3 regions of the Streptomyces sp. NPDC046859 genome follow, and region 2 is predicted to be linked to each of the others. Evidence: riboswitches for the same ligand, from Rfam matches in the RefSeq annotation. Region 2 holds a riboswitch; each other region holds the start of a gene.
What was found. Region 2 has a riboswitch for cyclic di-AMP ahead of ABZ899_RS21060 (M23 family metallopeptidase). Riboswitches for the same ligand answer to the same signal wherever they lie in the genome.

Region 1: linked by a shared signal. The riboswitch ahead of ABZ899_RS33970 (LysM peptidoglycan-binding domain-containing M23 family metallopeptidase) and the one ahead of ABZ899_RS21060 (M23 family metallopeptidase) in region 2 are both predicted to bind cyclic di-AMP.
Region 3: linked by a shared signal. The riboswitch ahead of ABZ899_RS16400 (C40 family peptidase) and the one ahead of ABZ899_RS21060 (M23 family metallopeptidase) in region 2 are both predicted to bind cyclic di-AMP.

What each region holds. Positions count from the first base shown of each region.
Region 1 is NZ_JBEYXR010000038.1:32,157-34,411, forward strand. Features, by position in the region: gene ABZ899_RS33965 (tyrosine-protein phosphatase) at 1-139, opposite strand, end outside; cyclic di-AMP (ydaO/yuaA leader) riboswitch at 723-879, shown strand; gene ABZ899_RS33970 (LysM peptidoglycan-binding domain-containing M23 family metallopeptidase) at 884-1,810, shown strand; gene ABZ899_RS33975 (SGNH/GDSL hydrolase family protein) at 2,107-2,255, shown strand, end outside.
Region 2 is NZ_JBEYXR010000013.1:184,005-186,259, forward strand. Features, by position in the region: gene ABZ899_RS21055 (PP2C family protein-serine/threonine phosphatase) at 1-1,058, shown strand, start outside; cyclic di-AMP (ydaO/yuaA leader) riboswitch at 1,291-1,448, shown strand; gene ABZ899_RS21060 (M23 family metallopeptidase) at 1,460-2,255, shown strand, end outside.
Region 3 is NZ_JBEYXR010000009.1:167,297-169,551, reverse strand. Features, by position in the region: gene ABZ899_RS16405 (ATP-binding protein) at 1-253, shown strand, start outside; gene ABZ899_RS16400 (C40 family peptidase) at 414-887, opposite strand; cyclic di-AMP (ydaO/yuaA leader) riboswitch at 891-1,098, opposite strand; gene ABZ899_RS16395 (hypothetical protein) at 1,437-1,730, opposite strand; gene ABZ899_RS16390 (ABC transporter permease) at 2,101-2,255, opposite strand, start outside.

The DNA of each region.
Region 1 (2,255 bases), on a different contig from region 2:
TGGCGTGGGCGAGGTGGCCGCTGCGGAACAGCACGCCGTGCCGCACCCGTCGTCCGTCCACGGTGGGCAGACCGCCCACGTCGCGGAAGTTGCGCACACCGGCCAGTTCGGGCTCGGTCGACGGGATCTGCTGCGTCACGGGGGCTCCTCCCGGTGGGCCCCGCCGGCGCGGCTCGGCGGTGAGGCCGGCGAGGTGCGCCTCTGACGATACGACATGACTGTGTGCGCCATTCAGTTGTCCACAGGCGACAGCTCAGGATCAATGGCCCGAAACGGGCAAAGTCGCCGTATGTCATCATCAATGGCGGGCGTTTCATCCCGATTCGACTGCAGTGCGGCGTGACTCCCTCTGGGATTCCGGCCGGATTCGCGCCGAAGGTTCGATGTGCCGGATATCCGTTGACGTCGCATCTAGGCTTTCTGTCCGAATTGATGCCTTCATTCCAACTCGCTCCGGAATAAGGAAACCTGGAGCGACGTCACGTGAGGAGCGTCATACTGGTGACGGTGCGTCGCCCGTCATGTTCACGTAATCGGCCTGCCGCGCATGGGAATTCGAGGGTGGCGACCTCTTCGAAATACACGGAGTGTGACCGGTGGATCCCGTAAGGGATCAAGACGAACGCATTCGGTCGGAACCCCTCACTTGTTCCCATGCGTCTTTCTCGCTTACGTTCGCCACCAATCCGGACGGACGCCGAATCCTGCCGCCGACCGGAATCCGCGCACACTCACCCGTCCACGGCAGGAGCGGGGGACCCACAGGTACATCGCCTGTTCCGGTCCCGGAACAGGCTTGGGGTCAAGTCGCGTCCCGACGCGACCGGGCATCTCCAGCCCGCACCCGACAGCTCACCTCGCAGGCGCCGGAGAGGAATTCGCCATGCCCGCCAAGGGTAAGCATCGCCGTCCCAAGTCCCTGCGCTTCACCCGGACGATCGCCGTCGCCGGAACCGGTGGCGCCGCTCTCGCGCTGCCGCTGATCGGGGCCACCGGCGCCCACGCCGCGACCGGCCAGTCCGTCCCGGAGAAGGCGGTCCAGTCCGTCCAGGTCGCCGCCGAGAAGGCCCCGGCGCAGAAGACCTCCGCCCAGAAGACGCGCACCTACGAGGTGCAGCGCGGCGACTACCTGGCGAAGATCGCCGACGAGCAGGACGTCCGCGGCGGCTGGAAGAAGCTCTACGCCGACAACCGCGAGGCCGTCGGCGCCGACCCGTCGCTCATCCACCCGGGTCTGAAGCTCTCGATCGGCGACAAGGCCGCGACCGCCGCACCCAAGGCGTCGGCCCCGTCCACCTCCCGGTCCGAGCCGTCCGCGAAGCCCGCCGCGCCGAAGAAGGCCACCGCGCCGAAGAAGGCCGCCACGGCCGCGCAGAGCGCCGACGAGGCGAGCACCGTCAACGGCTTCACCGCCCCGGTGTCCACCGCCGCCGTCGGCACCTCCTACAAGGTCGCCGGCAGCATGTGGTCCAGCGGCTACCACACCGGCGTGGACTTCTCCGCCGCCACCGGCACGCCCCTGAAGGCGGTCGGCGCCGGCACCGTCGTCTCCGCCGGCTGGGGCGGCGCGTACGGCAACCAGGTCGTCATCCGGCTCGCCGACGGCTACTACGCCCAGTACGCCCACCTGTCCTCGCTGTCCGTCTCCAGCGGCCAGACGGTGACCGCGGGCCAGCAGATCGGCCTCTCCGGCGCGACCGGCAACGTGACCGGCCCGCACCTGCACTTCGAGATCCGCACCACGCCCGACTACGGCTCGGACGTGGACCCGGTGGCCTACCTCCGCTCCAAGGGCGTCGCCATCGGCTGACCGCCCCACCGCACGGCGCGCACCACCTGCCTGACACGCACGCGCACCACCTGCCTGACACGCAGCCGAAGGCCGGACCCCGATCCCCGGGGCCCGGCCTTCGGTCGTCCCGGGTGTGCACGGGTCGCGTTCCGGCGCTCAACGTCCCGCCCAGAGGCCGTATTCCGGCTTTGGTGAAGGCTTTGGCAGTGGCTTATCTCACCGTTCGTCAACCTCTTCCTACGGTCGCGTAGGTCACATCGGAAGGTGAATCATGTCCCGACGTGGCAGACGATTCGAAGAGTGACAGCAGAGCAGTGATCGGGTCGTACGTCGCGGTGGGGGACAGCTTCACCGAGGGCGTCGGCGACCCCGGCCCCGACGGGGCGTTCGTCGGCTGGGCCGACCGGTTCGCGGTCCTTCTGGCCGACCGGCGTCCCGAGGGCGACTTCCGGTACACGAACCT
Region 2 (2,255 bases):
GCCGGTCGGTCCGGGCGCTGCCCGCCCTGCTGATCGCGGCCGGACTGGCCTACGACTTCGCCTCCCCCCTCGCGTTCTCCGGCGCCCCCTTCCTCACCGCCGCGCCCCTCGTCGCCGCCCCCCTCTACTCGCTGCACGGCACGGTGTGCACCGGGGCCGCCGCCGTCTGCGCGCTGCTCGTCGTGCGGTTCACCGTCGGCGGGCTGGAGACGGTGGAGGCGGTCACCGAACTGGTCACCGTGGTCGTCGTCTCCGCGCTCGCCGTCGTCATCAACGTCCTCGTCCGCCGCAGCGGCGAACGCCTGGCCTCCGCCCGCCGTGTCGCCGAGGCCGTCCAGCGCGCCCTCCTGCCCGAACCGGCCGAACGGGTCGGCGGGTTCCAGGTGGCCGCGCTCTACGAGGCGGCCCAGGAGGACGCCTCCATCGGCGGCGACCTGTACGCCGTGCAGGACACCCCGCACGGCGTCCGGATGATCGTGGGCGACGTGCGCGGCAAGGGGCTCGGCGCGGTCGGCGCCGTCGCCGCCATGATCGGGGCCTTCCAGGAGGCCGCCGAGCAGGAGACCACCCTGGAGGCGGTCGCGCAGCGGCTGGAGCGGGCCCTGGCACGCGAGAGCGGCCGGAGCGACGGAGGGGACCCCCGCGAGGGCTTCACCACCGCCGTCCTCGCCGAACTGCCGCACGGCGCGCCGAAGGTGCGTGTCGTCAACCGGGGGCACCCCCCGCCGCTGCTGCTGTACGCCGACGGAGCCGTGCGGCCGCTGTCCGCGAGCGATCCCGCGCTGCCGCTCGGCATGGGCTGGCTCGGCACCTGGCCCGACCGGGCCGACGAGGCCGAGTTCCCGAGCGGGGCGACGCTGCTGCTCTACACCGACGGGCTGTCGGAGGCACGCGACCGCACAGGCCGCTTCTACGACCCCGAGCAGGCTCTGGCGGGGCGGGCCGACGCGCTGCGCGAACCGGCCGTGCTGCTCGGGACGCTGGCGGCCGAGGCACGCCGGCACTCCGGGGGCGGCATGGCGGACGATCTGGCCCTCCTGGCCGTGCGCCGCCCCTGACGTCTCTCACGGACGGTGAGTGAACGAATCCCCTCCGCATAACGACTGATACACCGTCAGAAACGGATGGGCGAATCGACGAGAGCAACTCGCCCGATTTGGCCCGCTCATGACCCGTAAGTCCAGCCGGAAAACGTTAATGATCAAGTGGAACGGCTTGGAATCCGTACCCCGCGTCTATTAACGTTCGATAACGCAGCGCGGTCGTCCCAGCCGTCACAAGAGGCGGCTCCGTGCGCACGCGCCGAATCCTGCGAAGGAACCGGGGAACCACCACCTTGGGGTGAATCGCGCGGATACCACCGTGACATCACGGTACGTATACGCGCGTAGGAGACCTTCCTGCTCCGAACCCGTCAGCTAACCCGGTAGGCGAGAAGGAAGGAAAGGAGTACGCCCACGTGGCGTCGAACCGTCCTGCTCCCCATGCCCCGTTCGTACCCGGTCAGCGCACCGCCGACACCTTCGGCTACGACCGCACCGACGACGGCCCCTTCGAGGAGTGGAACCCCACCGCGGAGTCCCTCCGCCCCGTGCGCGGCAGGCACCGCGTCTCCAAGCAGCGCGGCGGGGGACTCGCCCGCAGCTCCACGGTTCTCGGCGTCGGCGTCATAGCGGCCGTCGGCGCGGGCGGCATGGCCACCGCGCAGAGCGGCAAGCCGCCGGTCGCCATCACCCTTCCCGACCTGCCCCTGATCTCCGACGACGACTCCGCCGCGGGCGACACCACCACCGCCCTCAGCACCATGGGCGAGACCGGCGAGGAGACCGCCCGGAGCGGCTCCGACGCCGGTGAGGCGCTGCGCAGCCGGATCATCGCCCAGGCCGAGTTCCAGCAGGACCAGGTCGACAGCAAGGCCGCCGCGGCCGCCGTCGCCGCCGCCGAGAAGGAGGTCGCCGAGGCGGCCGCCAAGGCGGAGAAGGAGGCCAAGGAGAAGGCCGCCGCCGCGAAGGCCGCCGCCGAGGAGGAGGCCCGCAAGAAGGCCGAGGCCGAGCGTCTCGCCGAGCTGGCCAAGCAGTACACGCTGCCGACCTCTTCGTACACCCTCACCTCGACGTTCGGTGAGGCCGGCGCCTACTGGTCGTCCGGGCACCACACGGGCCTCGACTTCGCCGCGCCGACCGGCACCCTGATCAAGGCCGTCCACTCCGGCACGATCACCTTCGCCGGCTGGGACGGCTCCTACGGCTACAAGA
Region 3 (2,255 bases), on a different contig from region 2:
CCTCGAACTCGACCGCGACGAGCAGCTGCGCATCGGGGTGACCGACAGCCATCCGCGGTTCCCCAAACGGCTGCCGGCCGCCGTCCAGCAGGACAACGGCCGGGGCATGGTGATCATCCGCTGGCTGACCGCCGAGTGCGGCGGCCGAATGCAGGTGTGGCCGACCCGCGAGGGCGGCAAGACGGTCTCCATCGAGCTGCCGTGGACCGTACCGGCCTCGCCGGTCGCGGTCGCGACGCCGCAGGAGCCGTAGGAGCGCCGCGTGGCGCCGCAGGAGGCGCCGCGCGGCGCGTTCCGCCCCCGCCGGCCCCGGGAGGCCCCGGAGGCGCCGGAGGGCCCGGCCCGTGCCGGACGCCCTCCGCGCTCCGGGAGGGCGCCGGCGGGGGTGGGGGCGCCGTGGGCGCCCCGCGGGGTCACTTCACCCGGCCGTACCAGACGCTCCTCGTCCAGATCTTCTGCAGCCTGACCACGTCACCGCTCTTGGGGGAGTGCCAGATCTTGCCCTTACCGGCGTAGATGCCCACGTGGTAGACGTACGACCCCGAGTGGAAGAACACCAGGTCACCGGCCTTGCGATGCGAGGCGGAGATGTGGCGGGTCTTGTTGTACTGCTGGGCCGCCGTGCGGGGCAGCTTCTTGCCGGCCTTCTTGAACGAGTACAGCGTGAGCCCGGAGCAGTCGAACCGGTTCGGGCCGGTGGCGCCCCACTTGTACGGCGACCCCTTCTTCGAGGCGGCGATCCGAAGTGCCTTCGTCGCCGGTGTGGCGGCCTCCGCCTCCGAGGTGAGACCGGGCGCCACGATCGAGCCGCCCACCGCGGCGAGAGTGAGGGCCGAGGCCGTACCGGCCCTGGCCATGAGCGACGGGACACGATTGAGCGCAGTCATGCGCAACCCTTCGTCAGCCGCCTGTGAAGGATGACCTGTCGGATTCGGGCTGGCGAAGTTGCCCGGCCGCGTCGCGGCTTCACCCCAAGGGTTGCTCGATTCGAACGAACGTCCGTACCGGCGACCCGTCTTGCTCGGGTCCTCCACTCCTGCCGATCCACTCCTGTCGACCGGTCATCCGGGCGGCGGCAGGACTCGGCGTCCGCCCCGATCGCCCCGCCGCTGCGGCGGGGGCTTGTCGTCAGTCAGGGATCTTGGCGCACGGAAGAACGAAAATCCCAACGGAACCGGGGATTTGTGGTGTTACTCACCACTCACCCGTTCGGGTGGACGCTACTGCGTTCGAGGAAGTGGCCAGGTGCCCGACGAGCCCCGGACCAGCGGCGGAAGGCTCAAATCCGGCTGTGTGTCCCGCCCGTGACGCAAGCCGTACGAGCGCACGGAAGGAGTACGGAATACGCCGACGGGGGGTACGCCATTCGGTCCGTTTCGGCGTGGCGGCAGACGCGCGGCGGCGGGCCGCGGGTCCGGATCGCGGCTGTGGCGCCGTCAACTGTCGGAGCGCGGCGGCAGCGTGACGCGAGCCGTGCGGCGCTCCCCGTCCAGGACGCGCAGCGCACGCTCCAGCGTGCGGGCGTGCCGCTCCGTCTCGCCCCGACGGCGCGTCGGCGCCGGCGCGTCCCGGAGCGCGACCGCCTTGCCGACGAGCGCCCGGGCGGCGCGCAGGCCCCGGTAGATGTCGCCGTCCTTCGCCGGGTCGATACGGCCCAGCAGGTCCACGACCTCCAGGTGACGGTCGATCGGCTCCGCCTCCGCGCGCGTCGGCGCGGGAGGGGGCGGCAACTCGGGGTGGGCATCCTCCGGTCACCGCCCCTCGTCCGGGCGGTCGCGGCCGCGCGGTCCACCGGCCGGTACCACAGCGCCTCCTGGGCGTCGAAACACGGCCTCGCGCTCGGGATCGGCGGCCACCTGGGGGCGCGGCCGCGCAGGTCCGCGAGGTCGCGTCCGCTCCCCGCACACCAACGCTTCGGCCGCACGGCGGAGCACCGGGGGCCGAAGCCCACCTGAGGCCCCGGGTGGCCCCCCGGCGTGAAGGTCGGGCTGGGTCGCCCCCTGCCGCCTGTCGCGTCTCGGACGCGTCGAGGCCGTGCACCCCCGTCCGCTGCAGCGGGGGCGCACGGCCGGTTCGGTGGTTCCGCCGGCGCGGGCGGGGTCAGCCGGCGGGGGCGGGCCGGCGGGCCGGGGCAGGGCTCCTCGTGGTCGCGTTCGCCTTGAGGCGGGCGCCCAGCAGGACCGCGCCGAGGCCCAGTGCGGCCCACCAGGTCAGGGTGAGGGCGGGGCCGGCCGACGCGGCACCGTCGAAGAAGG